Regions from separate parts of the Serratia liquefaciens ATCC 27592 genome, predicted to be linked through region 4. Evidence: predicted binding sites of a transcription regulator. Region 4 holds the regulator's gene; each other region holds the start of a gene.
What was found. Region 4 encodes CRP, which controls carbon source genes, mostly activating them, when cyclic AMP is high. Its sites were predicted from a motif close to ATGTGANNNNNNTCACAT; they were not measured.
Positions count from the first base shown of each region.

Region 1: M495_RS07305 (CidA/LrgA family protein) is a predicted target of CRP. The motif match lies at 3,451-3,468, and genes of this name have one in related genera.
Region 2: yrbN (protein YrbN) is a predicted target of CRP. The motif match lies at 3,920-3,937, and genes of this name have one in related genera.
Region 3: M495_RS08565 (PTS sugar transporter subunit IIB) is a predicted target of CRP. The motif match lies at 3,109-3,126, and genes of this name have one in related genera.

Region 1 covers NC_021741.1:1,554,115-1,561,700, reverse strand. The annotation lists gene metG (methionine--tRNA ligase) at 1-1,931, shown strand, start outside; gene M495_RS07310 (MFS transporter) at 2,151-3,374, shown strand; gene M495_RS07305 (CidA/LrgA family protein) at 3,511-3,918, shown strand; gene M495_RS07300 (CidB/LrgB family autolysis modulator) at 3,915-4,610, shown strand; gene cdd (cytidine deaminase) at 4,746-5,630, shown strand; gene M495_RS07290 (NAD-dependent malic enzyme) at 5,853-7,550, shown strand.
Region 2 covers NC_021741.1:388,920-396,505, forward strand. The annotation lists gene truB (tRNA pseudouridine(55) synthase TruB) at 1-48, shown strand, start outside; gene rpsO (30S ribosomal protein S15) at 172-441, shown strand; gene pnp (polyribonucleotide nucleotidyltransferase) at 697-2,814, shown strand; gene nlpI (lipoprotein NlpI) at 2,943-3,827, shown strand; gene yrbN (protein YrbN) at 3,950-4,024, shown strand; gene M495_RS01810 (DEAD/DEAH family ATP-dependent RNA helicase) at 4,014-5,981, shown strand; gene yedE (selenium metabolism membrane protein YedE/FdhT) at 6,129-7,343, shown strand; gene yedF (sulfurtransferase-like selenium metabolism protein YedF) at 7,340-7,579, shown strand.
Region 3 covers NC_021741.1:1,845,742-1,853,327, forward strand. The annotation lists gene pgsA (CDP-diacylglycerol--glycerol-3-phosphate 3-phosphatidyltransferase) at 1-251, shown strand, start outside; tRNA gene M495_RS08540 (tRNA-Gly) at 397-472, shown strand; tRNA gene M495_RS08545 (tRNA-Cys) at 531-604, shown strand; tRNA gene M495_RS08550 (tRNA-Leu) at 615-700, shown strand; gene M495_RS24900 (hypothetical protein) at 663-887, opposite strand; gene M495_RS08555 (biofilm development regulator YmgB/AriR family protein) at 1,360-1,590, opposite strand; gene M495_RS08560 (MurR/RpiR family transcriptional regulator) at 1,836-2,978, opposite strand; gene M495_RS08565 (PTS sugar transporter subunit IIB) at 3,381-3,686, shown strand; gene M495_RS08570 (PTS lactose/cellobiose transporter subunit IIA) at 3,797-4,123, shown strand; gene M495_RS08575 (6-phospho-beta-glucosidase) at 4,116-5,417, shown strand; gene celB (PTS cellobiose transporter subunit IIC) at 5,472-6,833, shown strand; gene eptB (kdo(2)-lipid A phosphoethanolamine 7''-transferase) at 7,066-7,586, shown strand, end outside.
Region 4 covers NC_021741.1:4,846,158-4,853,743, reverse strand. The annotation lists gene M495_RS22675 (helicase HerA-like domain-containing protein) at 1-1,229, shown strand, start outside; gene M495_RS22670 (aminodeoxychorismate synthase component II) at 1,340-1,915, shown strand; gene argD (bifunctional acetylornithine/succinyldiaminopimelate transaminase) at 2,047-3,264, shown strand; gene M495_RS22660 (YccS/YhfK family putative transporter) at 3,402-5,477, opposite strand; gene crp (cAMP-activated global transcriptional regulator CRP) at 5,532-6,164, opposite strand; gene M495_RS22650 (OsmC family protein) at 6,544-6,951, shown strand; gene M495_RS22645 (phosphoribulokinase) at 6,988-7,586, opposite strand, start outside.

The sequences.
Region 1 (7,586 bases), 1.9 Mb from region 4:
ATATCTGGGTTCGTTACCAACGAATGCGCGGCAACGAGGTTCATTTCATCTGTGCGGACGATGCGCACGGCACGCCAATCATGCTGAAAGCTCAGCAGTTGGGCATCAAGCCGGAAGAAATGATTGCGGAGATGAGCCAGGAACACCAACAGGATTTCGCCGGTTTTGGCATCAGCTATGATAACTATCATTCCACCCATAGCGATGAAAACCGTGAACTGTCGAGCCTGATTTACGGCCGCCTGAAAGAAAACGGCTTTATCAAGAACCGCACCATTTCCCAGCTGTACGATCCGGAGAAAGGCATGTTCCTGCCCGACCGTTTCGTCAAAGGCACCTGCCCGAAATGTAAATCACCGGACCAATACGGCGACAACTGCGAAGTCTGCGGCGCGACCTACAGCCCGACCGAGTTGATCGAGCCGAAATCCGTGGTTTCCGGGGCAACACCGGTATTGCGTGATTCAGAGCACTTCTTCTTTGATCTGCCGTCGTTCAGCGAAATGCTGCAGGCCTGGACCCGTTCCGGCGCGCTGCAAGAACAGGTGGCAAACAAGATGCAGGAGTGGTTCGAATCCGGCCTGCAACAGTGGGATATCTCCCGCGATGCGCCGTATTTCGGCTTTGAAATCCCGGACGCGCCGGGCAAATACTTCTACGTCTGGCTAGATGCGCCTATCGGTTACATGGGTTCATTCAAAAACCTGTGCGACAAGCGCGGCGATCTGGATTTCGACGAGTTCTGGCGTAAGGACTCCACGACCGAGCTGTATCACTTTATCGGTAAAGACATCGTTTATTTCCACAGCCTGTTCTGGCCGGCGATGCTGGAAGGCAGTAACTTCCGCAAACCGACCAATCTGTTCGTGCACGGCTATGTGACAGTGAACGGCGCCAAGATGTCCAAATCTCGCGGCACTTTCATCAAGGCCGGCACCTACTTGCAACACCTGGATGCCGACTGCCTGCGTTATTACTACGCCGCCAAGCTGTCTTCACGCATTGACGATATCGACCTGAATCTGGAAGATTTCGTGCAGCGGGTGAACGCCGACATCGTCAACAAAGTGGTCAACCTGGCTTCGCGCAACGCCGGCTTTATCAGCAAGCGTTTCGGTGGCCAACTGGCCGACAAGCTGGCCGATCCGGCGCTGTACCAGACCTTCGTTGACGCAGCGCAAAGCATCGCCGACGCCTACGCCAGCCGTGAGTCGGGCCGTGCAATCCGCGAAATCATGGCGCTGGCCGATTTGGCTAACCGCTATGTGGACGAACAGGCTCCTTGGGTGGTGGCGAAGCAAGAAGGCCGCGATGCCGATCTGCAGGCCATCTGTTCCATGGGCATCAACCTGTTCCGCGTGCTGATGACCTATCTGAAACCGGTGCTGCCGTCACTGACCGAACGTACCGAAGCCTTCCTCAACTGCGAGCTTACCTGGGACAGCATCCAGCAACCGCTGTTGGGGCATCAGGTCAACGCATTCAAGGCGCTGTTCAACCGTATCGACCTGGATAAGGTCAATGAAATGGTTAGCGCCTCGAAAGAAGACATGGCGGCAACGAAAGTGGTCAGCGGGCCGTTGGCGGACGATCCTATTCAGGAAACCATCACCTTTGACGATTTCGCCAAGGTTGATATGCGCATTGCGCTGATCAAGAGCGCCGACTTTGTTGAAGGTTCAGACAAGTTGCTGAAGCTGCAGCTGGATCTGGGCGGCGAATCACGTCAGATCTTCTCTGGCATTCGCTCCGCTTACCCGGATCCGAAAGCGCTTGAAGGCCGTCTGACCATCATGGTCGCCAACCTGGCACCGCGTAAAATGCGCTTCGGGATTTCTGAAGGCATGGTGATGGCTGCCGGCCCAGGAGGGAAAGAGATCTTCCTGCTGAGCCCGGACAGCGGCGCACAGCCAGGAATGCAGGTGAAATAATACCTGTTTTCCAACCTCTAAAGGGTCGAGCTTGCTCGGCCCTTTTTATGCGCTTAGTCCAGTAGTGATACGCCAGGCTTCAGGCTAAAACCGGCAAGTAATCCCTCTCCAGGAGCTTACCGAAGTAACCTCTTTTTTTACATCGCCTCTTCCCAGACGGCCAAAATGAGCTATGTTATCCATACTGGTTTTATCACTGTATGCATAAACAGGTCTGATATGAAGGGATTCCCACCGCTGATTAACGCCTTGCTGGTCAGTTCGCTGGTACTGACCATTGGCCGCGGCGTAACGCTGCCGTTCATTACTATCTATCTGACCGGGCATTTTCATCTGCTGCCCAAAAGCGTCGGCATCATTCTGGGTATCAGCCTGGCGATCGGCATTTTCGCCAGCCTGTATGGCGGCTACCTGGTAGACAAATTCAACAAAAACACGCTGATCCTGATTTCCATTCTTTTGTTCGCCCTGAGTTTTTTCGCTATCCCGTGGATCCCGCGGCCGGGGGGTATCGTTGTGGTTTTGGCTATTTTACATACCGCCTATTCCGTATTGGGCATCACCATTAAAGCGTGCTTTGCCGACTGGCTGCCGGTCGCGCAGCGCATCAAAGCCTTTTCAATAAACTATACGCTGGTCAACGTCGGCTGGGCGGTTGGATCATCGTTGGGGGTACTGGTGGCAGGTCTGGATCCGCTGTTGCCGTTTTACCTTTCCGGTGGATTGGCTTTATTCACGGTGGCGACGCTGAACGTCATCCTGGGCAAGCAGCCCGCTACGGCCCCGGTCGCGCTGGATGCAACGCCCACCGCGCGCCCTAATTTTCGCCAAACGCTGACCATTCTGCGTAACGATCGCCGGCTGATTTACTTCACACTTGGCAGTACGCTGGGTGCGGTGGTTTTCGGCCAGTTCTCCGGCTATTTATCGCAATACCTGATCACCGTTTCTAATGCAGAGTTCGCTTATCAGGTCATTGGGGCGGTGATGATCGTCAACGCCTGTATCGTCATCGCCCTGCAGTATCTGCTCAGCCGCGGCATGCGTCAGGAAAATATGCTGCGCTGGCTGACGCTGGGCACGCTATTTTTCATTCTCGGGCTGATCGGTTTTTGGCTGGCCGGGCAATCGCTCTGGCTCTGGATCCTTGCCATGGCGATATTCACCCTGGGCGAAATCATAGTGATCCCGGTGGAATATATGTTTATCGACTTCATCGCGCCACAGCACCTGAAAGGCAGCTATTACGGCGTACAAAACCTGAGCGCTCTGGGCGGCGCCATCAATCCGGTACTGTGCGGTTTTATTCTCAGCTACGCCGCGCCGCAAATGATGTTTCTGATGTTGATTGCTGCTGCGCTGCTCAGCCTGCTATTCTTTTTTCTCGGGCATCGCCTGGCGCAGAGGCAACAACAGAATGCCAACTTCGCCAGTGCAGAATAAACCTGCGTCCCTTTTCATCGCGGTTGTCAACCAGCCCCATCGGCATGGTAGCCATAGAGAGAATTCATGGTGTGATTTGTGGCGAAGATCACAGTTTAATTGTATGATGAATGCATCGGTTAAACGGGATTAAGTTATGGCCAAGCTACTCACTCTGTGCTGGAAATACCTGAGGGCATTCGTCCTTATCTACCTTTGTCTGTTCGCCGGCAATGCCATCGCGGCTCTGCTGCCGATCGCCATTCCGGGCAGCATTATCGGCATGCTGTTGCTGTTCGCCCTGCTCTCCACCCAAATTCTGCCGGCCAAATGGGTCAAACCCGGTTGCCACCTGCTGATCCGCTATATGGTGCTGTTGTTCGTGCCTATCGGCGTGGGAGTGATGAAATACTATGACCAAATTATCGAGCATCTGGGGCCGCTGGTGGTGTCCTGCATCGTCAGCACCCTGATGGTGTTGGTGGTGGTCGGCTACACCTCACATTATTTCCACCGGGAACGCACCATCATCGGCAAGCCTGATGCCGCGGAGGGCGAAAAATGATCCATGAAATCTGGTGGTCATTACCGCTGACGCTGGCCATCTATTTTGCAGCGCGCAAACTGGCGCAATGGCTGAACATGCCGTTGCTGAACCCACTGCTGGTGTCGATGGCGGTGATCATCCCCCTGCTGTTGCTGACCGGCATTCCTTATGAGCGTTATTTTCAGGGCAGTAAAATCCTCAATGACTTGCTGCAACCGGCCGTAGTGGCATTGGCTTATCCGCTGTATGAACAGCTGCATCAGATCCGCGCGCGCTGGAAGTCCATTATCGCCGTCTGCTTTATCGGCAGCCTCACCGCGATGATCAGCGGCGGCGCCATCGCTTTATGGATGGGGGCTACGCCGGAAATTGCCGCTTCCATCATGCCAAAATCGGTCACCACGCCCATCGCCATGGCGGTCGCAGAGTCGCTCGGCGGCATTCCGGCAATCAGCGCCGTTTGCGTGATTTTCGTCGGTATTCTCGGCGCGGTTTTCGGGCATACGCTGTTCAAAGTATTGAAAATCACAACCCGCTCGGCACGCGGGTTGGCTATGGGGACCGCGTCACATGCGCTCGGCACGGCACGCTGTGCGGAAATGGACTATCAGGAAGGGGCATTTGGTTCACTGGCCCTGGTGATCTGCGGCATCATCACCTCGCTGCTGGCGCCGTTTCTGTTTCCGGTACTGTTGCACCTGTTTGCGTAAGGTCTAAAACTTGCGATACATCTCGCATTTATGGTTTTCATTGCATTGATTTCATCAATAAAGAGATTTACATCACACTTTATTCGCGCCGGGCTGCCTAGAATGTTATCCCGTTAACCTGTAGAGAGAGTTTCTATGCACCCGCGTTTTCAAACCGCTTTTGCTGAACTGCCCGCCACATTGCAATCCGCCCTGCTGCCTTATTTTGATGCGCCTGATTTTCCGGCCATGCTCAAGGCGGAACAAGTGGATGCTATCAAGCAGCGCTGCGGGCTGGATGATGATGCTCTGGCATTCGCTCTGCTGCCGCTGGCGGCGGCCTGCTCGTTAGCGCCGATTTCGCAGTTTTATGTTGGCGCCATTGCTCGCGGGCAGAGCGGCAACCTGTATTTTGGCGCCAACATGGAGTTCAGCGGCGCGCCGATGCAACAAACCATTCATGCAGAGCAGTGTGCCGTGACTCATGCCTGGCTACGCGGCGAATCAACGTTAGCCTCCATCACCGTTAATTACACGCCTTGTGGTCACTGCCGTCAGTTTATGAACGAACTCAACAGTGGTACCACGCTGAAAATTCGTCTGCCCGGTCGCGAACCGGCCACCCTGGGCGACTATCTGCCGGATGCCTTCGGCCCGAAAGACCTGAATATCGCCACGTTGCTGATGGACCACGTCGATCATGGTTTCCAACTGACGCTGACCGACGAACTGGAGATGGCCGCGCTGGCTGCCGCCAATCAGAGTCACGCGCCCTACAGCAATGCCCACAGCGGCGTCGCACTGGAAGCCGAAGACGGGACGATTTATAGCGGTCGCTATGCGGAAAACGCAGCCTTCAACCCCAGCCTGCCGCCGCTGCAGGCCGCGCTGATTCTGATGAACGTCTCCGGCGGCGACTGCCAAAAAGTGGTTCGAGCGGTGCTGGCCGAGCCCGACAGTGCCATCCTCACCCAATGGGATGCCACCCGCGCCACGTTGGCCGCGCTGGGTTGCCAAAATGTCAGTCGTATCACTTTCTAAATCTGCCCCCCGGCGGTGCTGCCCGGCACCGCTGTTACCAGCCCCGCCAGCCGATTACAATGGCATTCACGTCTTAAAACACTTTCTTTAGTTAAATTAGGACTTGATCGTCGATAATTACGCCAATTTACCTCATGATCCGATAACAATTGCTGTACATATTTCCCCGATCTTTTAGGATCTAGCCCATAAAGTTATCCGATACGTTGAAGAGCAAAAGCCATGGAACTTGAATACGAAAGCAAACGCCCTCTCTACATCCCTTATGCCGGCCCTATTCTGCTGGAATTTCCGCTGCTCAATAAAGGCAGCGCTTTCACCGAGGATGAACGCAGCCATTTCAACCTGCACGGGTTGCTGCCAGAAGCGGTAGAAACCATCGAAGAGCAGGCGGAACGTGCCTACCGCCAGTACCAGGATTTCAAAAACGACAGCGATAAACACATTTATCTGCGTAATATCCAGGACACCAACGAAACCCTGTTCTATCGCCTGCTGGAAGCGCACCTGAGCGAGATGATGCCGATCATCTACACGCCGACGGTGGGTGAGGCCTGTGAGCACTTCTCCGATATTTACCGCCGGGCGCGTGGGCTGTTTATCTCCTACCCTAACCGCGACCGCATTGACGACATGCTGCAAAACGCCACCAAGCAAAACGTTAAGGTGATCGTTGTCACCGACGGTGAGCGCATTCTCGGTCTGGGCGACCAGGGTATCGGCGGCATGGGCATTCCAATCGGTAAACTGTCGCTGTACACCGCCTGCGGCGGCATCAGCCCGGCGTATACCCTGCCGGTGGTGCTGGACGTCGGCACCAACAACCCGCAGCGCCTGAACGATCCGCTGTACATGGGCTGGCGTCACCCGCGTATTTCAGGCGACGAATACCACGCCTTTGTTGAAGAGTTTATCCAGGCAGTCAAGCGCCGCTGGCCGAACGTGCTGCTGCAGTTCGAAGATTTTGCGCAGAATAACGCCACCCCGCTGCTGAACCGCTACCGTGACGAAATCTGCTGCTTCAACGACGACATTCAGGGCACCGCAGCCGTCACGCTGGGCAGCCTGATCGCCGCCAGCCGCGCCGCCGGCAGCCAACTGCGCGATCAGACCGTCACCTTCCTGGGTGCCGGCTCTGCAGGTTGCGGTATTGCCGAGCAAATTATCGCGCAGATGAAATCCGAAGGCCTGAGCGAAGACGAAGCCCGTGCGCGCGTCTTTATGGTCGACCGTTTCGGCCTGCTGACCGACAAACTGCCTAACCTGCTCGATTTCCAGAGCAAGCTGGTGCAAAAGAGCGAGAATCTGACTGCATGGCAGACAGAAAGCGATGCCATTTCCCTGCTGGACGTGGTGCGTAATGCCAAGCCAACCATTTTGATCGGCGTTTCGGGCCAGCCAGGCCTGTTTACCGAAGAACTGATCCGCGAAATGCACAAGCACTGCCCGCGCCCGATCGTCATGCCGCTGTCCAACCCAACCTCCCGCGTGGAAGCCCGCCCGGAAGACATCATTAACTGGACCGAAGGCGCTGCATTAGTAGCAACCGGCAGCCCGTTTGCGCCGGTGAGCTACAAAGATCAGGTATTCCCGATTGCCCAGTGCAACAACTCCTATATCTTCCCGGGGATTGGATTGGGCGTACTGGCCTCCGGCGCCACCCGCGTCACCGACGCGATGCTGATGGCCGCCAGCCGTGCGCTGGCCGACTGTTCGCCGCTGGCAACTGATGGGCATGGCGCACTGCTGCCGAATATCGACGATATTCAGGGCGTGTCCAAGTGCATTGCCATGGAAGTGGGTAAAGCGGCACAGCTGCAAGGCGTTGCTGTGGTCACCTCAGAAGAAGCGCTGTCGAAAGGCATCGAACACAACTTCTGGCGCCCGCAATACCGCAGCTATAAGCGCACTTCATTCTGATTTGCACAGTTAAACATCAGGCCCGGCTCGCCGGGC
Region 2 (7,586 bases), 780 kb from region 4:
GACGGTCGTGTGGCGCCGCGCCGCCTGGTCGTCGAATATTTCGACTGAGGGCAGAAAACGCACTGCCTTGCGATCGCACTGCGCTAAGGGTAGAATGGCGCAGCTTATGCATTGGGTTGCTGAATTAGAGATCGGCGCCTGTATTTATTATCTATAATCTGGAGTATTACAATGTCTCTAAGTGTTGAAGCTAAAGCTAAAATCGTAGCTGATTTCGGTCGTGGTACTAACGACAGCGGTTCTTCCGAAGTTCAGGTTGCCCTGTTGACTGCGCAGATCAACCATCTGCAAGGCCACTTCTCAGAGCACAAAAAAGATCACCACAGCCGTCGTGGTCTGCTGCGTATGGTTTCTCAGCGTCGTAAGCTGCTGGACTACCTGAAGCGTAAAGATGTAGCACGTTACACCAGCCTGATCGAGCGTCTGGGTCTGCGTCGCTAATCTAGCGAGTTTCAGTGGAAAGGGGCCTATTTGGGCCCCTTTCTTCTAGGAAGCATAAGCAAATCAGGTTAATGTATTACTGATGTTTCCAAACAGGATCTTCCATTACAGAGGTTCGCGCGGCTAATGAGAGGCTTTGTCTCAGGCTTGAGATAAGGATTGTCATTAGTCGCGAGGATGTAGTGAGAAGGCAAATCGAGCCAATGGCGTGTCGAGTCGTCAATACGATTGCGCGCCTAATCTAAGGATATAATTTTGCTGACACCGATCATTCGCAAATTCCAGTATGGCCAGCATACCGTCACTATTGAGACCGGTATGATGGCTCGTCAAGCCACCGCCGCCGTGATGGTGAGCATGGATGACACCGCCGTATTCGTTACCGTAGTTGGCCAGAAAAAAGCCAAACCAGGCCAGAGCTTCTTCCCACTGACCGTTAACTATCAGGAGCGTACCTACGCTGCTGGTCGTATCCCGGGCAGCTTCTTCCGTCGTGAAGGCCGTCCGAGCGAAGGCGAAACTCTGACTTCCCGCCTGATTGACCGTCCGATCCGTCCACTGTTCCCGGACAGCTTCCTGAACGAAGTTCAGGTGATCGCGACCGTTGTTTCCGTAAACCCGCAGGTTAACCCGGACATCGTTGCGATGATCGGTGCCTCTGCAGCCCTGAGCCTGTCCGGTATTCCGTTCAATGGCCCAATCGGTGCTGCTCGCGTGGGTTACATCAACAGCCAGTACGTGCTGAACCCAACGACTGACGAGCTGAAAGAAAGCAGCCTGGACTTGGTGGTTGCCGGTACCGCAGGTGCAGTGCTGATGGTTGAATCCGAAGCTGACGTTCTGAGCGAAGATCAAATGCTGGGCGCGGTGGTCTTTGGCCACGAGCAACAGCAGATCGTTATCGAGAACATCAATTCCCTGGTTGCCGAAGCCGGCAAGCCTAAGTGGGATTGGCAGGCACCTGCAGTCAACGAAGCGCTGCACGCGCGCGTTGCAGAACTGGCAGAAGGCCGCCTGGGCGACGCTTATCACATCACCGAAAAACAAGAGCGTTACGCTCAGGTAGATGCGATCAAGAACAGCGTTGTTGAAACCCTGTTGGCGCAGGACGAAACCCTGGACGCGTCTGAAATTCAGGACATCCTGGGCAGCGTTGAGAAAAACGTCGTTCGTAGTCGCGTGCTGCGTGGCGAGCCGCGTATCGACGGCCGTGAAAAAGACATGATCCGTGGTCTGGACGTGCGCACCGGCGTACTGCCGCGTACCCACGGTTCCGCACTGTTCACCCGTGGTGAAACTCAGGCTCTGGTTACTGCAACTCTGGGTACCGCACGTGATGCGCAGAACCTGGATGAGCTGATGGGCGAGAAGACCGACAGCTTCCTGTTCCACTACAACTTCCCTCCGTACTCCGTTGGTGAGACTGGGATGGTAGGTTCGCCTAAACGTCGTGAAATTGGTCACGGTCGCCTGGCGAAACGCGGCGTATTGGCTATGATGCCTAAAGCAGAAGATTTCCCGTACACGGTGCGTGTGGTTTCCGAAATCACCGAATCCAACGGTTCTTCTTCTATGGCTTCAGTCTGTGGCGCTTCTTTGGCGCTGATGGACGCTGGTGTGCCAATCAAAGCCGCCGTTGCGGGTATCGCAATGGGCCTGGTGAAAGAACAAGACAACTTTGTGGTTCTGTCCGACATTCTGGGTGACGAAGATCACCTGGGCGACATGGACTTCAAAGTAGCGGGTAGCCGTGACGGTATTACCGCGCTGCAGATGGACATTAAAATTGAAGGCATCACCCGCGAAATCATGCAGGTTGCACTGAACCAGGCCAAGGGCGCGCGTCTGCACATCCTGGGCGTAATGGAACAGGCTATCAGCACTCCGCGTGGCGATATCTCTCAGTTCGCACCACGTATTCACACTATCCGAATCAACCCGGACAAGATCAAAGACGTGATTGGTAAAGGCGGCTCTGTCATCCGTGCGTTGACCGAAGAGACCGGCACTACCATCGAAATCGAAGATGATGGTACAGTGAAAATCGCTGCTACCGACGGTGAGAAAGCGAAATTCGCTATTCGCCGCATCGAAGAGATCACTGCCGAGATCGAAGTGGGCCGTATTTACCAGGGTAAAGTTACCCGTATCGTTGATTTCGGCGCATTCGTGGCGATCGGTGGTGGTAAAGAAGGTCTGGTGCACATCTCTCAAATCGCAGACAAGCGCGTTGAGAAAGTGACCGACTATCTGCAGATGGGTCAGGAAGTACCGGTTAAGGTACTGGAAGTTGACCGTCAGGGCCGCGTGCGTCTGAGCATCAAAGAAGCGACCGCACCAGAAGCAGGTTCACCTGCGCCTGAAGCAGAATAACTGTATAGATAGATTTACAGCTCCCGGCCATGGGGTTGGGAGCTGTTCGTATCGCGCGGGTAGGATGCTTGCGTATTAGCAAACGGATGAAAGGATGTTCATCCAATGTTTGTCTTCGGGAGTGGGAAATGAAGCCTTTCTTGCGCTGGTGTTACGTTGCGACAGCACTCATGCTGGCAGGATGCAGCAACCATGATTGGCGTAAAGACGAAGTTTTGGCGATCCCGTTGCAGCCAACTCTGCAGCAGGAAGTGATCCTGGCGCGCATGGAACAAATACTTGCCAGCCGGGCACTGACGGACGATGAGCGTGCGCAGCTTTTATATGAGCGCGGTGTGCTGTATGATAGCCTCGGGCTACGTGCACTGGCGCGCAATGATTTCTCGCAAGCGCTGGCGATACGTCCTGATATGCCAGAAGTTTTCAACTACCTGGGCATTTACTTAACGCAGGCAGGCAATTTTGATGCTGCCTATGAAGCGTTTGATTCTGTACTAGAGCTTGATCCAACTTACAATTACGCGCGTTTAAACCGGGGCATCGCACTGTATTATGGCGGCCGCTTCCCGTTGGCGCAGGATGATCTGCAGGCGTTTTATCAAGACGACCCAAACGATCCCTTCCGTTCGTTGTGGCTTTATCTGGTGGAAAGAGAAATCGATCCCAAGAAGGCTGACGTAGCGCTCCAGCAGCGTTATGACAAAGCGAACCGAGGGCAATGGGGATGGAATATTGTCGAATTCTACCTGGGCAACATCAGTGAAAAAACGCTGATGGAAAGGCTCAAGGCAGATGCAACGGATAACACTTCGCTCGCTGAGCATCTCAGTGAAACTGACTTCTATTTAGGTAAGCATTACCTAAGTCTGGGGGACAAGGACACCGCTTCGGCGCTGTTCAAACTGACGGTCGCTAACAACGTTCATAACTTCGTTGAGCACCGCTATGCATTGTTGGAATTGGCGCTGTTAGGCCAAGAACAAGACGACCTATCGGAATCGGACCAGCAATAGCTGACGAACAACTATCAGCCTGATATACATTGGTTTTTTGCCAAAGTTATCGTCTTAACGGGCGAGGGCTTTTTTGTTCGTTTTATAATCTAATTTGAGCCGGTTCACACTTTTCAATGAAAATGACTGAAAATTTTCTCGACGAGTTATGTAGACTGGCTGCCATTATTAATGAGGCACGTGTACATGACTACTGAGCTTGAAACCTCTTTTGCTGACCTGGGGCTGTCTGCTCCGATCATTTCTGCCCTGACCGATCTGGGCTATGAAAAACCTTCACCGATCCAGGCTGAGTGTATTCCTCACCTGTTGAACGGCCGTGATGTGCTGGGCATGGCACAGACCGGTAGTGGTAAAACTGCAGCATTCTCGCTGCCACTGCTGCACAACCTTGACGCTTCCCTGAAAGCACCTCAGATCCTGGTGCTGGCACCGACCCGCGAACTGGCGGTTCAGGTTGCTGAAGCGATGACTGATTTCTCCAAACACATGCATGGCGTTAACGTCGTGGCCCTGTATGGCGGCCAGCGTTATGACGTGCAGCTGCGCGCTCTGCGTCAGGGCCCGCAAATCGTAGTAGGGACTCCAGGCCGTCTGCTGGACCACCTGAAGCGTGGTACCCTGAACCTCTCTAACCTGAGCGGTCTGGTGCTGGATGAAGCCGACGAAATGCTGCGCATGGGCTTTATCGAAGACGTAGAAACCATCATGGCAGAGATCCCGGCTGAACATCAGACCGCGCTGTTCTCCGCAACCATGCCGGAAGCGATCCGTCGCATTACCCGCCGCTTCATGAAAGAGCCGCAGGAAGTGCGCATCCAATCCAGCATTACTACCCGTCCGGACATCAGCCAGAGCTACTGGACTGTGCACGGCATGCGTAAAAACGAAGCGCTGGTGCGTTTCCTGGAAGCGGAAGACTTTGATGCGGCGATTATCTTCGTTCGTACCAAAAACGCGACCCTGGAAGTGGCTGAAGCGCTGGAGCGCAGCGGTTACAGCAGCGCAGCACTGAACGGCGACATGAACCAGGCACTGCGTGAGCAGACCCTGGAGCGCCTGAAAGATGGTCGTCTGGATATCCTGATCGCAACCGACGTTGCTGCTCGTGGCCTGGACGTTGAGCGTATCAGCCTGGTGGTAAACTATGATATCCCTATGGATTCAGAGTCTTACGTTCACCGTATCGGCCGTACCGGCCGTGCTGGTCGTGCCGGCCGTGCGCTGCTGTTCGTAGAAAACCGCGAACGCCGCCTGCTGCGCAACATCGAACGCACCATGAAGCTGACCATTCCAGAAGTTGAGCTGCCAAACGCAGAACTGCTGGGTGAGCGTCGTCTGGCCAAGTTCGCCGCTAAAGTACAGCAACAGCTGGAAAGCAGCGATCTGGACATGTACCGCGCACTGCTGGCTAAACTGCAGCCGGAAGAAGAGCTGGAAATGGAAACCCTGGCCGCAGCACTGCTGAAAATGGCACAGGGCGAACGTCCTCTGATCTTGCCACCGGATCCCGTGTTCAAACCACGTCAGCGTCGTGAATTCAACGACCGTGACGATCGCGGTAGCGACCGTCGTCGTGACGCACGTCCAGACAGCCGTGATGGTGGCGCAGATCGCCCACGTCGCGAGCGTCGTGACGTTGGCGAAATGCAGCTGTACCGCATTGAAGTGGGCCGTGATGACGGCGTTGAAGTTCGTCATATCGTTGGCGCGATCGCTAACGAAGGTGACATCAGCAGCCGTTACATCGGTAACATCAAGCTGTTTGCTGGTCACTCGACCATCGAACTGCCAAAAGGCATGCCGGGCGAGATCCTGTCTCACTTCACCCGTACTCGTATCCTGAACAAGCCGATGAACATGCAACTGCTGGGCGATGCACAGCCGCATGAACGTCGTGAGCGTCGCGAAGGCGGTGCTGGTGCAGGTAACGGCGAGCGTCGTGGCGGTGGTCGTCCATTCAACGGCGAACGTCGTGAAGGGGCAAACCCAGGCCGTCGTTCTTTCGGTGATCGTCGTGAAGGCGGTGCTGCTGCACCTGCCGGCAACGGTGGCGAACGTCGTGGCGGTAACTTCAACCGTGACGGCCAACGCGCCCCACGTCGTGATGACGCCGCTCCGGCTGCGCCACGTCGCCGTTTCGGTGATGCATAACATCTGATTTGACCGCTTGCGGTTAATCGGACTAAGAAACCAGCCTTCGGGCTGGTTTTTTTATGCCTGAAATTCACCGTTAAATGGCAGAAAATGGCGTATCATTTATAAGGTTTTTTCTTATGGATACTACGCACGGGAGATGCCATGAGTTGGCAGCAGTTCAAGTCTCAATACCTGGTGCGCTTTTGGGCACCTTTACCCGCGGTGATTGCCGCAGGGATCCTCTCTACCTACTACTTTGGTTTGACCGGTACCTTCTGGGCGGTAACCGGGGAATTTACCCGCTGGGGCGGCCATGTATTGCAGTGGTTCGGCCTGCATCCTGAGCAATGGGGCTACTTCAAGGTTATCGGCCTTGAGGGCACGCCGCTGCAGCGCATCGACGGCAGGATGATCATCGGCATGTTCGCTGGCTGTATCGCTGCCGCACTGTGGGCCAATAACATCAAGCTGCGCCAGCCACAGCACCGCATTCGCATTGTGCAGGCGCTGTTGGGCGGCATTATCGCCGGCTTCGGTGCCCGTCTGGCGATGGGCTGTAACCTGGCGGCGTTCTTTACCGGTATTCCTCAGTTCTCGCTGCACGCCTGGTTCTTCGCACTGGCGACCGCTGCTGGCTCCTACTTTGGCGCCAAATTTACCCTGTTGCCGATGTTCCGCATCCCGGTGAAATTACAGAAGGTAAAAGCCGCCGCCCCGTTGACGCAAAAGCCGGAGCAGGCGCGCCGCCGCTTCCGTTTGGGCATGGTGATTTTTTTCCTGTCGGTAGCCTGGTCACTTTGGACGCTGTTCGATGCGCCGAAGCTGGGTATCGCCATGCTGTTCGGTATCGGTTTTGGCCTGCTGATTGAGCGTGCGCAGATCTGCTTCACCTCAGCCTTCCGCGATTTATGGATCACCGGGCGTACCCACATGGCGAAAGCGATCATTATCGGCATGGCGGTGAGCGCCATCGGCATTTTCAGCTATGTGCAGTTGGGTGTCGCGCCGAAAATCATGTGGGCCGGCCCCAATGCGGTTCTGGGCGGCCTGCTGTTTGGTTTCGGCATCGTGCTGGCCGGCGGCTGTGAAACCGGCTGGATGTACCGTGCGGTGGAAGGACAGGTGCACTATTGGTGGGTGGGGCTGGGTAACATCATCGGCGCGACCCTGCTGGCTTACTACTGGGATGACCTGGCCCCGGCGCTGGCCACAGATTACGACAAGATCAACCTGCTGGATACTTTCGGGCCGATCGGCGGCCTGCTGGTGACTTACCTGCTGCTGGCGTTGGCGTTTGCCGCCATGCTGTGGTGGGAGAAACGTTTTTTCCGCGCCAAACCCGATGCGCAGGTGGTTAATTTGAGGAGTGTGTCATGAAGCAAGCGGCGATAGTGCCAGATTATCGGTTGGATATGCTGGGTGAACCTTGTCCGTATCCGGCAGTGGCCACGCTGGAGGCGATGCCGCAGTTGAAGCCGGGCGAGATCCTGGAAGTGATCAGCGACTGCCCGCAGTCGATCAACAACATTCCACTCGACGCGCGGAATCACGGTTACAAAGTGTTGGATATTCAGCAGGACGGGCCAACCATCCGCTATCTTATCCAGCGTTAACCGACGT
Region 3 (7,586 bases), 2.2 Mb from region 4:
CCCGTGAAATTATCATCTCGTCGCTGCGTGAGTGGATGGCGGAGATCGGCAAGCGCAGCAGCGTGGCGGTGTCCTGGATTGGCAAAGTCAAAACCATGGCGCAAATGATGTCGCTGGTCGGGTTGCTGTGGCGTCCCGATCGCACCGTCGAGTATGTGTCTTTTGGTTTGCTGTACATCGCGGCGGTGCTGACTTTCTGGTCAATGTTCCAATATTTGAACGCTGCGCGGAAAGATTTGCTGGAACCCTGATCAAAGCGATGCAAAAATCGGCAAACGAACGTAATGAGACAACAATTTTATTGACTCATTACGTCAGGTAAGTAGAATGCATCGCATCAGACGGCAGCGGTGATTTGCCGAAAGATAGCAAAAAAATCAGTAAGTTCTGATTAATGCGGGAATAGCTCAGTTGGTAGAGCACGACCTTGCCAAGGTCGGGGTCGCGAGTTCGAGTCTCGTTTCCCGCTCCAAATTTGATGAAGCTGGTGTTTCACGAGCTTTAGCCTGATAAAGGCAAACAAGAATTTAGGCGCGTTAACAAAGCGGTTATGTAGCGGATTGCAAATCCGTCTAGTCCGGTTCGACTCCGGAACGCGCCTCCAATTTTCCCGAGCCCGGGTGGTGAAATCGGTAGACACAAGGGATTTAAAATCCCTCGGCTTATGGCTGTGCGGGTTCAAGTCCCGCCCCGGGTACCAGGAAAATAAATTCCAGAATAATCAAAGCAATAAGTAGTAATGTCGTGACCGCCGGAAGGCGGTTTTTTTGTGCCTGAAATTCCCCTTTCCACGATTTTTCTCTTCCAGTTTTATTCTGTTCTCGTGCCTTGAACAATTTACTGTTGCCTACAATAGGGACTATCATCCGGCTGTCAGTTTTAAACATGGATGCATGGCCGTTTTTTAAAGACGGTTGGCGATAAGTGAACTATAACCAGATAGTGCAATAGATAAGGAGTGTTGGATGAGAGGGGGGTTATTTTTATTGGCGATTGTCATGCTATCTGGGTGTTCGGGGTCTTTTGGATCGATCCTGGGTGTGATCCCGCAAAGCTCCGATGTTTGCCCTCAAGGGAAAAATGCCATCACCGGTGAATGCCGTTAGGCAACATCGTCGATTTATTGCCGGGCCGAACCCTTTGGCCAGTGTGAATCTCTTTCGATAACCCAATCAAGCCATATCCGGCTGTTTGATCGCTGTGCCGATCGCCGGATACTGCCTGTTCCAGGCCTTAGAACCTAACCTCCGCTACCCAGGAACGGGAGACTATTCGCACTGCAGTTTGCCACCCACATCACGGCCACGACGACGGCGATGGAAATGATCGCGCACAGATCCGATTTGCGCATGCTTCTCCTTAGCGAGCGTTGATCCCAATAACCTCGATTGCCGCTCTGTGCAGTTTCTGACAGTACTCGTCGGGTTGCCTTTCAATTTCAGCGATGAGATAGGCGAGAATGTTTTGCTTGCTGATGGGTTTGTTCGCGGAAAGCACCTGAATAACGCCTTTGCCGAGCAGGCTGTATATTTGTTCACGGTATGTCTCGATATCTCTATCGTGGAGACCGTAAAGGGAGTAATCGATCATAGAATTTTACCGCTGGTGAAATTTAAAGTGCCAGCCGAAGCTGGCAGAGAAGCCATTAAAAAAATAAAGTCGTGCAAATTTCACTTAGGCTGATATCTAAGTGGAATGTTAACGATAACGTAGTAAGAATATTCCCATCAATAGGCAGTTGTGAGCCAAACCGCTAATTAGGAAAAACCTCAGGCTAGCGCCGCAGCGGTGATATTTACCGTTGAAGGCCCGGCAAACGGCGCGGTGGCAGAGTCTCAATCTTCTGTCTGTGACCCCAGGCTTTCGGGCAATAACTGCGCTAGCAGCAGGTCGAGAGTCAGCATCAGTCCATAGCGTGCTGTACTGCCGCCGCTGAGCGGCAACACCTTATCCGCCAGCCCGGCCAGCGTAGTGCCCGCAGGGGTTAGGGCGATGCGATAAGCACCGGTCGCGCCGGCCAGTTTGGCCGCGTTCAGCAAATCACTGTTTTCCCCACTCATAGACAGCAGGATCACGCACTGTTGCGTGCTGAGCGTGGAGGCCGTCATGCGCATCAGCGCCGCGTCCTGGCAGATAAATGCAGGGTAACCCAAGCCCACCAGGCGCTGTTGCAGCTCATTGGCATAAAGCGCCATGCTGTTTACGCCAAAAATATGTACGCTCTTGGATTGGCTCAGTTGCTGGCAAGCATCGATCAGCGCTGCATGTTCTACTTGCTGCAGCTGTTGATGCAAGGTGGTTTCCACGTCGTTGACGCGCTGTAGCCACAGCCGCGGTGGGCCATTAGGCGTGGCTTGGGCGGTCAAATAGCGTGAGCCGCTCACGCTGGCCTGAGCCAGTTTCATGCGCAGATCGCGAATATCGTCGCAGCCAATGGTTTTGGCAAATCGGGTAATGGTGGCCGGGCTGACCCCCGCTTGGTTGGCCAGCAATTCGATGGTGGCGGAGGAGGCGAAGGCAATATCGTCCAAAATGGTCTGTGCGACTTTGGCCTCCTGCTGACTGAACTGATTTTGTCGTGCGCGGATCTGATAGACGATGTCGCCAATATCTTCACAACCGATGGATTTAGCAAAACGGCTGAGGGTTGTGGAGCTGACGCCAGGCAGTTTGCCGATGCCGGCCGCGGAGGCAAAGGCGATATCCATGCCGCCGAGCACGGGTTGGGCTACCTCAGTAGGAGGAGGTGTTGCCGTCGACGGGGAGCGCATTAGCGCGATAAAGTCGTTAAGATCCTGACAGCCAAGGGATTGGGCAAAATGAGCGACGATCTCAGTGCTGACACCTGCTCGCTCTGCCAATTGCGCAATGGTTGCTGTTGATGTAAACCCCGGGTTGTCCAGTATGGCCCGGGCAACTTTTGCTTCCTGGCGGCTGAACGGATCCTGGCGAAACTGAATGTGGTAAACGAGATCCATGACTGCAGTGTCCCTTCTGTAATGCCAACCGGCGATCTGTGCTTCAAATTAGCCTGTTTTTCACACGGCATAAAGCGATAACCAGAAGAATAAGCTAATGAAAATAATTTTCAATCAGGACAGATTTGAAACGAGATGCTCTTCGCATTGTTTATCAGGTAGTGATTTATAACTTTGTTTTTAAACGTTAAAGACAGGTTTTAAATTTTGTGGTTATGAAAAATTAGATCGCCGATCACAGTGTTGAAAAAAATTTTCACAACGAAAATTCTTTAATGCATTGTTTTTAAACGATTAGCCAAAAGTCATAATCAAATCGTATGGAATCAAGGTATTTACAAGAGTGTTACGGAACTGTTTTATATTTGCATCGCCAAGTGGCTAACAACCGGGATACTAAAAATGCAAACCATCGTCTTATGCTGCGCAGCAGGCATGTCGACCAGCATGCTGGTACAAAAAATGAAAGCTGAGGCGCAAAAACGGGCGCTGGATATCGTGATTGAAGCCGTGCCGGTGGCGGATTTCGAGCGCATCGTCGAGCGTGCGGACATTGTACTGCTTGGGCCGCAGGTGAAATATGAACACGCACGCCTTTCCGAACTTGCTGCGCCCTTGGGTAAAACTGTCGCGGTGATCGACATGATGGATTACGGCACCATGCGTGGAGACAAGGTGCTGGATAAGGCGCTGGGCTTGTTAGCCTGATAACACCCTGAGGGGCTTGGCCCCTTTTATCCTTTATTTTATTCATCGACCGCGGGTTATTTCATGACTCTCGGCGGGATCGCTGCGCCTGAAATAAGGCCGGGGAGGTGATGGTGGATTTGGAAACTAGCGTTATGGAGTTGCTGGTTCATGCTGGCAGCGCTCGCAGTTCGCTGCTTTCGGCGCTGCAGCTGGCACGTCGCGGTCAGTTCGCAGCCGCAGAGATTAAGTTGGAAGAGGCGAAGGCCGGCATCGGGAGGGCGCACGGCATGCAGACGGAGCTGATTGGCATGGATGAAGGGGTTGGGAAAATACCGGTCAGTCTGATTCTGGTGCATGCGCAGGATCATTTGATGAACGCCATGCTGATTCAAGATCTGGCCACCGACATGATCGAGCTTTATCGCCGTTTACCGCAGGGGCAAAGCAATGACTAAGATAACCGTAATTGGCGGGGGCAGCAGCTACACGCCGGAGTTGGTCGAGGGGCTGATCGCCCACTATCAGGACGTCCCGTTAACCGAACTGGCGTTGGTAGATGTAGAGTCCGGTCGCGAGAAAGTGGGCATCATTGCCGAACTGACCAAAAGAATGCTCAAGCGCAACGGGCTGGAGCAGGTGGTGGTGTCGGTACATTTCGAGCTGGAACCGGCCATTCGCGGTGCCAGCTTTGTACTGACTCAACTGCGGGTCGGGCAACTGGCCGCCCGTGCTGCCGACGAGCGTCTGGGTTTGAAATACCAGCGCCTGGGGCAAGAGACCACCGGTGTCGGCGGCTTCGCCAAGGCATTGCGCACCATTCCTGTCATGCTGGAAGTGGCGCGTACCGTAGAGGCGGTAGCGCCGGACGCCTGGATCATCAATTTTACCAATCCGGCCGGTATTGTCACCGAAGCGGTCTCCCGTTACAGCAAAGCGAAGATTATCGGCTTGTGCAACGTACCGATCACCATGCACCACATGATCGCCGACATGCTGAAGGCACCTCATGATCAGGTCGATCTCCGTTTTGCTGGACTGAACCATATGGTGTGGGTACATCAGGTAACGCAAAGCGGCAGGGATGTGACCGCCCAGGTGTTGGAGATGCTGAGCAATGGCGAAACGATGTCGATGAACAACATCAAGGATCTGCCTTGGCCGCCGGCGTTCTTGCAGGCGCTAGGGGCTATCCCTTGCCCATATCATCGCTATTTCTATCAAACCGCCGGCATGCTGGAAGAAGAGCTTGAAGCCGCTGCGGCTCAGGGAACCCGTGCTGAACAGGTGATGAAGGTAGAGGCAGAGCTATTTGCACTGTACGCCGACCCAACGCTGGATAAAAAACCGGAGCAGTTGAGCTTCCGTGGTGGTGCTTTCTATTCAGAAGTGGCGGTCGAGCTGATCCGTGCCATTCACAATAACAGCGGCAAGGTGCTGGTGGTGAACACCCGCAATAATGGTGCGATTCAGGGCCTGCCGGATGACGCAGTAATTGAAACCAACTGCGTGATCGACGCACAGGGCGCTCACCCGCTGAGCTTCGGGCCGCTGCCGCTGGCCATGAACGGGCTGACTCAGCAGGTGAAAGATTTCGAGCGTTTGACCATTGAGGCTGCGGTGCATGGCGATCGTCAGAGTGCGCTGTTGGCGCTGGTGGTGAATCCGCTGATTGGCGGCGTCGGTATCGCAGAACCTTTGCTGGATGAGGTGCTGAACCTGAACCAAGCCTATTTGCCGCAGTTCAACTAAGTCGATATTCCATAATAATAATCACGATGCCGGCTTGGCCGGGCAGGGGGAATGATGGCGGGTTTAAATAGCATTCTGGAACGTTACGTATTGCCGGCGGCGTTAAAAATCGCCGGGCAAAAACACATTTTATCGGTACGAGACGGCATAATTCTCAATATGCCGTTTATGTTGATCGGGTCATTTTTCCTGATCTTCGCCTACTTGCCGATCCCGAGCTATGCCAACCTGATGGGGGAGGTATTCGGTGCGGCCTGGCGCGACAAGCTGTTGTATCCGGTCAAAGCGACCTACGACATCATGGCGATTATCTCCAGCTTTGGTATTGCCTACCGGCTGGCGGAAAAATACCGTGGTATGGACCCGCTCAGTACCGGTGCGGTTTCGTTAGTGGCGTTTATCATGACCATTCCTCAACACACCCTTTTTGCCCCGGTGAAAGGTGCCGCGGAGCAGATTGTCAAAGGCGTGCTGCCGATGAACTTTATCGGCAGCCAGGGATTGTTCGTGGCAATTGTGGTGGCGCTGTTGTCGACGGAAATCTACCGGTTCGTGCATAACCGCAATCTGGTGATCAATATGCCTGAAGGGGTGCCGCCAGCGGTGGCGAAATCCTTCCTGGCGTTGATTCCGGGATTTTGCGTACTGGCAGTGATCCTTCTGCTGCGCCTGATCGTCGAAGCCACGCCGTTTGGCGATATCAACACCATGATCGCTACGGTGATCGGTATCCCGATGCACCACGTGGGCGGAACGCTGCCGGGAATGATTTTCTCAGTGATCCTGATTGGCCTGTTATGGACGTTGGGGCTGCACGGTGATGCCATCGTATTGGTGTTCATTCAGCCGGTGTGGTTGGCGAATATGTCGGAAAACCTGGTGGCGTTTCAGAACAACCAGCCTATCCCGCACATTATTACCCAGCAATTTTACGATTTATGGATAGCACCCGGCGGAACCGGTGCCCTGTTGGGGTTGGTGATCTTCATGCTGGTGCGCAGCCGTAGCGCGCAGATGAAGCAGTTGGGGAAAATCGCCGCGCCGGGTTGCCTGTTTAATATCAGTGAGCCCATGGTGTTTGGCATCCCGTTGGTGATGAACCCCTACTTCTTCCTGCCGTTTATCCTGACACCAGTGGTGCTGGTGATCGTGACCTACACCGCGATGGCAACCGGTTTGGTGACGCCGCCGGTTGGTATAGCCTTACCGTTTACCACGCCGATTTTCATTAGCGGCTATCTGGCAACCGGAGGCCATATTTCAGGAACGGTGATCCAGGTGGTCAATCTGCTGATTTCAATGGCAATTTACTACCCGTTCTTCCGTGCCTGGGATAAGCAGAAGTATCGCGAAGAAAATCAGGCCGCGGCATCGGTACCCAGCGCTGCGGTTGGTGAACAATCCCTGACGCCATAGCGGGATAAACCATCTTCCTGCGGCAGCGCACCTAACCGCTACCGCAGGAAGGATAAAAGCCGTTTTGCACACGAATTGTTACATCATAACAACGTTATTTTTCTCCGCGCTGGCAACGCCCGCCTAAATTACCTGTCAGATAACCACCCAGTAGCAGGGGAAGAGAAACTCTCACAACAACCTGTATCTGGCAGATGGCTATGAACTCACATTGGCAGGAATGGTATCAATAATGCAGAAGTTCCGACGTTGGACCCAGTTGCAGGTCTCCTTTTTTATCGCTTTCTATCTCGGTGTATTACTCAATATCCCTATTTTTTATCGTCGTTATCAACAGCTTCATAACGATAACCTGTTGTCGATTGGCATTGAAATTGTCGCGGCCTTTTGCCTCGTATGCTTTATCACGCTGCTTATCTCCTTTTTGGGGCGCCGGTTGTTTCGTGTTTTGGCCACGCTGCTGGTCCTGAGCTCGGTTGCTGCCAGCTATTACATGGTGTTGTTCCACGTCGATATCGGCTACGGCATTCTGGCGGCGGTGATGACCACCGACGTTGATTTATCCAAAGAGTCGGTAGGCTGGCATTTTGGCGTATGGATGGTGCTGGTGAGCCTGTTGCCGCTGCTGTTGATTTGGCTGGCCCCGATGCACGAAGCCGCATTCAAACGCGGCAATCAGCTGGCATTGGTCAAAAAAGGCGGGATTATGCTGGCCGCTGGCCTGTTCTGCTGGCTACCGCTTCAGTTGATGGG
Region 4 (7,586 bases):
TTATTCCGTGGGACATTTATGGTGAGAAGGGCCACCCGATCCGCGCCACCGTGTCCGATCTGGGGCCGTTGCTGCTGGCCCGCTTGCTGGATTTGAACGAAGTTCAAAGCGGCGTGCTGCAACTGGTGTTCAAAATAGCCGATGACAATGCGCTGCTGCTGTTGGATATGAAAGATCTGCGCGCCATGGTGCAGTACGTTGGGGACAACGCCAAACAGTTCCAAACCCAATATGGCAATATCTCTTCGGCTTCGGTCGGCGCTATCCAGCGCGGATTGCTGACGCTGGAAGAGCAGGGGGCAAACCAGTTCTTCGGCGAGCCGATGTTGGACATCAATGACCTGATGAAAACCGACGCCAACGGCCACGGCATCATCAACCTGCTGGCAGCGGACAAGCTGATTAATCAGCCGAAACTCTATTCGGTGTTCCTGCTGTGGCTGCTGGCCGAGCTGTTCGAACACCTGCCGGAAGTGGGCGATCCGGAGCAGCCGAAGCTGGTGTTCTTCTTCGACGAAGCTCACCTGCTGTTCAACGACGCACCGGCGGCGCTGCTGACGAAAATCGAACAGGTGGTACGCCTGATCCGTTCCAAAGGTGTCGGCATCTACTTTGTTACCCAAAACCCGCTCGACATTCCGGACAGCGTGCTCGGTCAGTTAGGCAACCGCGTGCAGCACGCGCTGCGTGCCTTTACCCCTCGCGATCAGAAAGCGGTGAAAGCCGCGGCGCAAACCATGCGCGCCAATCCGGCCTTCGATGCGGAAACGGCGATCACCGAACTGGGCGTCGGCGAGGCGCTGGTTTCTTTCCTCGACGAAAAAGGGCGGCCAAACGTGGTGGAACGGGCGATGGTGATCGCGCCGGAATCCAAGATGGGCATGCTGGGGGCGGAAGGGTTGAACAGTGCGATCAATAAATCGCCGCTGTACGGTCGTTATGAGGATATGGTGGACCGCGAGTCCGCCTACGAGAAGCTGTCTGCGGAAGGTTTCGCCACCGTCGGTGCACAGCAAGCGGGCCAACCGGCGCAGCAACCCCAGGCGCAGCAGCAGGCGGGTGGCGGCCTGATGGGCGGCCTGAACGATATTCTGTTCGGCTCTACCGGCCCACGCGGCGGCAAACGCGACGGCATAGTTCAAACCGCCGCCAAGAGCATGGCACGCGATCTCGGTCGACAGATCCTGCGCGGCGTGCTGGGCTCGATCATGGGCGGTCGCAAGAAGTAAGCTGAAATTATCGATAGCGGCAGTATCGTGAGGGCGTTGTATACTGCGCCCGTGTAAATCGGGGCGGCATATTCGCCCCTACGATTGCGATGATGTCTGTTGGAAACACTATGCTGCTGTTGATCGATAACTACGACTCTTTTACCTATAACCTTTACCAGTACTTTTGCGAATTAGGCGCGGAAGTGCTGGTGAAGCGTAACGACGAGCTGCAACTGGCCGATATCGAAAGGCTGGCGCCGCAGCGTCTGGTGATCTCTCCTGGGCCCTGTACCCCGAATGAAGCCGGCATCTCATTAGTTGCCATCCAACATTTTGCCGGCAAGCTGCCGATCCTCGGCGTTTGTCTGGGGCACCAGGCGCTGGGGCAGGCATTCGGTGCTAAGGTGGTGCGCGCCCGCGAGGTGATGCACGGCAAGACCTCGGCGATCCGCCATCTCGACAGCGGTGTTTTTCGTGGGTTGAACAACCCGCTGACCGTTACCCGTTACCATTCGTTGGTGCTTGAAGCTGCTACTTTACCGGACTGTTTTGAAGTTACCGCCTGGAGTGAGCGCGACGGCGTACGCGATGAGATCATGGGCATCCGCCACCGGCAGTTGGCGCTGGAAGGGGTACAGTTCCACCCAGAAAGCATCCTCAGCGAACAGGGGCATCAGCTGTTGAATAATTTCCTTAAAAGTTAATTGTTTAGATTTTTTTTAGTCGCCAAGGTGATTTGCGTTTGCCCTTTAATGGTTTTTTATGCATATTTTGTGATTATATTTTCATTCAATTGCCATTAAAAAACTGAGTTACTTTCAGGGTGGACCCCATAATGACCGAAAAATCTGCAGTAACCCGCAGCACCTTTGATCAGGTTATCCTGCCTGTTTATGCACCTGCTCAGTTTGTCCCGGTCAGGGGCAAAGGCAGCCGCGTGTGGGACCAGCAAGGGAAAGAGTACATCGATTTCTCCGGCGGCATTGCGGTGACGGCGTTGGGGCACTGCCACCCGGCGTTGGTTGAGGCGCTGAAACAGCAGGGCGAAACCCTGTGGCATACCAGCAACGTGTTCACCAACGAACCGGCGCTGCGCCTGGCGACCAAGCTAATTAACGCCACCTTTGCCGATCGGGTGTTTTTCGCCAATTCCGGCGCAGAGGCTAACGAAGCTGCCTTCAAACTGGCGCGTCATTATGCGATTACCCGCCACAGTCCGTACAAAACCAAAATCATCGCGTTCTATAACGCGTTTCACGGCCGCACGCTGTTTACCGTCTCCGTCGGCGGACAGGCCAAATATTCCGACGGCTTTGGGCCCAAACCGGCTGATATCGTACACGTGCCGTTCAACGATCTGGCCGCGGTGAAAGCGGTGATGGACGACCATACCTGCGCGGTGGTAATGGAGCCGATCCAGGGTGAAGGGGGGATTACCCCGGTAGACGCCGACTTCCTCAAGGGCGTACGCGAACTGTGCAACCAGCATCAGGCGCTGCTGGTATTCGACGAAGTGCAAAGTGGTATGGGGCGCAGTGGCAAACTGTTCGCCTATATGCACTATGGCGTGACGCCAGACATCCTGACCACCGCCAAGGCGCTTGGCGGTGGCTTCCCGGTTAGCGCGATGCTGACCACCGAAGAGATTGCCTCGGTGATGCAGGTGGGTACCCATGGCACCACCTACGGCGGCAACCCGTTAGCCTGCGCGGTGGCGGAGGCGGCGCTGGACGTGATCAATACGCCAGAAGTGCTCAGTGGCATTGAACTGCGTCATGGACTGTACGTGCAGGCGTTAAAGCAGATTGGCGAGAAATATGGTGTTTTCAGCGATATTCGCGGCATGGGGCTGCTGATCGGTGCCGAATTGACGAAAAATCACCACGGTAAGGCGCGTGATTTCCTGACTGCCGCCGCTGCACGCGGGTTGATGATCCTCAATGCCGGGCCAAACGTGATCCGTTTTGCGCCTTCGCTGGTGGTAGCAACCGAGGATATTGACGAAGGGATGGCGCTGTTTGAGCTGGCCGTGCAGGACGTGATTGGCGCTTAATGCATAAGGGCACCGAGGGTGCCCTGAGTTTGATGACAAAGTGGTCTGTGAGCCCGAGATACTCGGGCCTGGTGCACCGAGGGGCGGTCTCCCTAATAACAAGCTTTGTCAGCAGTCTGAGGGCGCCGGCGGCGCCCTTATTGATCGCGCAGTTTGCGTTTCAGCCAGATACCATGGTGCGGACGCTGGCGCCAGGCCAGTGACGAAATGGTGTGCATGACGCTCAGGTGGGACAAAATGCGCCGCAGATGGCGTTCCATTTCAGTCACCGGCATATCCGGCTGCAAATCCGGTGGCTGCATAATGCCGTTGCCACTGCTCGGCCCGTCGTATTCAAGCCGCTGCTGACAGCTTTGCAGCGCGATTTCACAAGACTGCAGATACTCCTCTGCCAGCTTTGGCGTCAGCATATAGTGCTCGCGCGCCAGAATGGTCATCGCATTCAGGTGTTCGACAATAAACTGGCTGTGCGTAACCCACAGGCGCATATCTGCCAGGTAGCTCGATTCAAATCCCGGCTCCTGCATCGCCTGATTGAGTGAGGTGAACAGCGCGTTATGCGCCTGATTGACCTGCATGCGGGCATAAGCCAGCGCGCTGGGATCGGGTTCTTGCTCTTCCAGCAACAGGCGCAGCGCCTGCTGATCGTTTTCCAACGCCTGGTGGGCGTTCTTGCGTAGCAGACCGCTTTGCCACTGTGGCCACAGCCAGATGGTACTACCGAACACCAGCACGCAGCCGATCAGCGTGTCGATCAGGCGCGGCACCAGGAAGTGGGTGCCGTTCAGTGCCAACAGTTGCAGGGTGTAAACCGCCGTCACCGTAAAGCCAATTACCGCCAGCCCGTAATTTTTACGTGAAACCAGATAGGCCAGCAGCGTGATCACCAGCATCACGCCCAGCGTCTCAGCCTCGGGCAGCTGCAGCTGCAGTAACCCGGCGGCAATCACCAACCCAACCAGAGTGCCGAGCGCACGGTGCTGGATGCGTACCCGGGTGGCGTTGTAGCCGTTTTGGCTCACCAGCATGATGGTCAGCAAGATCCAGTAAGGTTTTGGCAGATTGAATATCATCCCCAGGCTGCTGCCCGCTGCCAGGGTGACTCCCAGCCGAGCCGCATTGCGCAGGGCGTTGGATTTGAACGACAGGTAACTGACCAGCGCGGGCCAGAATGGCAGACGGTTTTGATTGGCCATCAGATCGCGTCGGTAGAGTGGGTGCTGGGTGCGCAGCAGGCGGGCGATGCGGCTGAAGTGGTAATAACAGAATTGGCCGACCGGGTTATCCGGGTGTTGCGCCGCCACTTTTTCCAGGGCTGCCAGCTCATGATCCATGTTGAAACGCTGAGAATGCTGATGATAGAGGATATCGTGCGCTACCGTGCGCAGCCGATTGGCAATCACCTGTGCATTGCGGCGGATAATGGCTTCGGCCTGGCTCTGCTCTACCAGTTTTTGGACTTCTTCCGGCAGATGCAGGCTGACGGTGATATGTTCCTGCAAATCCAGCGCGACCTGAAAGGTGCGTTGCAGGCGCTTTTGTTCGAGATTGCTGGCATGGGGCAGAAAATTAAGCTGCTGATACAGCAAGGTGATCAGGTCCATGACCTTTTGCTGGCGCACCAGCAGCGGTGGTAAGGCGGTCTGCGGATCGGTGTGCTGGGTCAACAGCGAATATTTGGCTTCGAAGTAGTCCGCCAGCTCCAGATAGAGCTGATTGAGCGACTCGCGCATCGGTTGCTCTTTCCACAGCTTGAACCAGAACCAGGTAAACAGGCCGTACCAGGCGGTACCCACGATATATAACACCGGCGCGTGCCAAAGCGGCACCGTACCGGCCATGCTGAGGGAGAAGATGGCGGCAACCAGCGCGGCGGGCAGCAGGCGGGCGTGCAGTGGGCTGATTTCGCCGCTGACGCCAAGCAACAGTGCCAGACCGAGCATCAATGCGGGCAGCGGTACTTGCCACAGCAGTGCCTGTTGCAGCAGCAGGCTGCTAAGCGCAAAGAGCGAGCCGCCGACGATCAGGCGTTTAAAGAAGCGTTTGTGGGGCGTGTCCAGCCCGGCGATGTTGCAGCAGGCGGGAACCAGGGAAAATAGTAGGCCGTATTGCAGTTGGCCGATCAGCAGCCCGAGCAGAACCGGCAGGCACAGCACCAGCGTTTGTCGCAGTGCATAGTTGACTTCCGGATGATAAATCAGTCGGCGCCACATGATAAATCGGGGCATAAAAAAACGGCGCGAATTATCGCGCCGTTTTTTCAGTGATTAACGGGTGCCGTAAACGACAATAGTTTTGCCGTGAGCGGAGATCAGGTTTTGATCTTCCAGCATTTTCAGAATACGACCCACGGTTTCACGAGAGCAACCGACGATCTGGCCAATTTCCTGACGGGTGATTTTAATCTGCATGCCATCCGGATGGGTCATGGCATCAGGCTGTTTCGCCAGGTTCAGCAGGGTTTGCGCGATGCGGCCCGTAACGTCCAGGAAGGCGAGGTTACCCACTTTCTCAGAGGTTATCTGCAGGCGGTTTGCCATCTGGGCAGACAGGCGCATCAGGATGTCCGGGTTTACCTGAATCAGCTGGCGGAATTTCTTGTAGGAAATTTCAGCCACTTCACAGGCGGTCTTCGCCCTAACCCAGGCGCTACGCTCCTGACCTTCTTCAAATAATCCAAGCTCGCCGATGAAATCCCCCTGGTTAAGGTAGGACAGGATCATCTCTTTACCTTCTTCATCCTTAATCAGCACCGCGACGGAGCCTTTGACGATGTAGTAAAGCGTTTCGGCTTTTTCACCTTGGTGAATCAGCGTACTTTTGGATGGATATTTGTGGATATGGCAATGAGACAGGAACCATTCGAGAGTAGGGTCTGTTTGCGGTTTGCCGAGAACCATTCGCTGTTATCCTCTGTTGTTATCGCTGCCTTGTGTCACAGGGGTCAGAGTTCCCTGTAAAACGTGCTGTCGCCGTTGTTTTAATGGTGGCTATCAGCAGGTTTTGAGGCGTGTCATAAATATACGCTGTCGCTCTAGCATATTAACTTGCCGGGAGAGCTGCAAGCTACATTCTGTTAACATACCGGTAAAGGAGCCTTTCCCTGGGAGTTTCCCTGAAATCAGTGTCCCGGAAAGATTTATTGCGGCTCTGTTTGTAGCACAGAGTGAGGCGGGTGTCTCGTGTTGTCTCGCTTCAGCATGATTAGCATCAGGTTCCGTTGCCAGTTTCTATGCGAAAGCGTACTCTGATTTTAAGAAATTAACCGGAGTGACCAGCATGCAGGCAAGAGTTAAGTGGGTGGAAGGGCTGACGTTTCTGGGTGAATCCGCGTCTGGCCATCAGGTATTGATGGACGGCAACGCCGGCGATAAAGCACCCAGTCCGATGGAAATGGTGCTGATGTCAGTAGGGGGCTGCAGTGCTATCGACGTGGTGTCGATCCTGCAAAAAGGACGCAACGACGTACGTGATTGCGAGGTGAAACTGACCTCTGAACGCCGCGAAGAAGCGCCACGGTTGTTTACCCATATCAACCTGCATTTTATCGTGACCGGCAAAGATTTGAGCGACAAGATCGTGGAACGTGCGGTCAACCTGTCAGCTGAGAAGTACTGTTCGGTTTCACTGATGCTGAGCAAAGCCGCCAGCGTGACCCACAGTTTTGAAATCCGCGACCTGGCGTAACGGATAAAGGGGCGCGGTTGTACCGCGCCCCGTAGATTACTCGATTTTTTTCCCTTCCAGCAGTCGCTGCACCAGCGGCGCCATGATCAGTTCCATCGCCAGCCCCATTTTGCCACCCGGCACCACCAGCGTATTGATATGCGAGATAAAAGATCCCTGCAGCATTGCCAGCAGATAAGGGAAGTCGATCTGGTCCAGCCCGCGGAAGTGGATCACCACAAAGCTCTCGTCCAGCGAAGGGATAGCCTTGGCGGCGAACGGGTTGGAGGTGTCTACCGTCGGCACCCGTTGGAAGTTGATATGGGTACGTGAGAACTGCGGCGTGATGTAGTTGATGTAGTCTTCCATCGAACGAACCACCGAATCCATTACCGCTTCGCGGGAGTGACCGCGTTCACCGGTATCGCGGATCAGCTTCTGGATCCATTCCAGGTTCACGATCGGTACTACGCCGACCAGCAGATCGACGTGTTTGGCCACGTCGATGTGTTCAGTCACGACGCCACCGTGGAGCCCTTCGTAGAACAGCACGTCGGTCGGTGCCGGCAAGGCTTCCCATGGGGTGAAAGTGCCGGGAACCTGATTATAGGGTACCGCTTCATCGTAGGTATGAAGATACTTGCGTGAGCGACCGG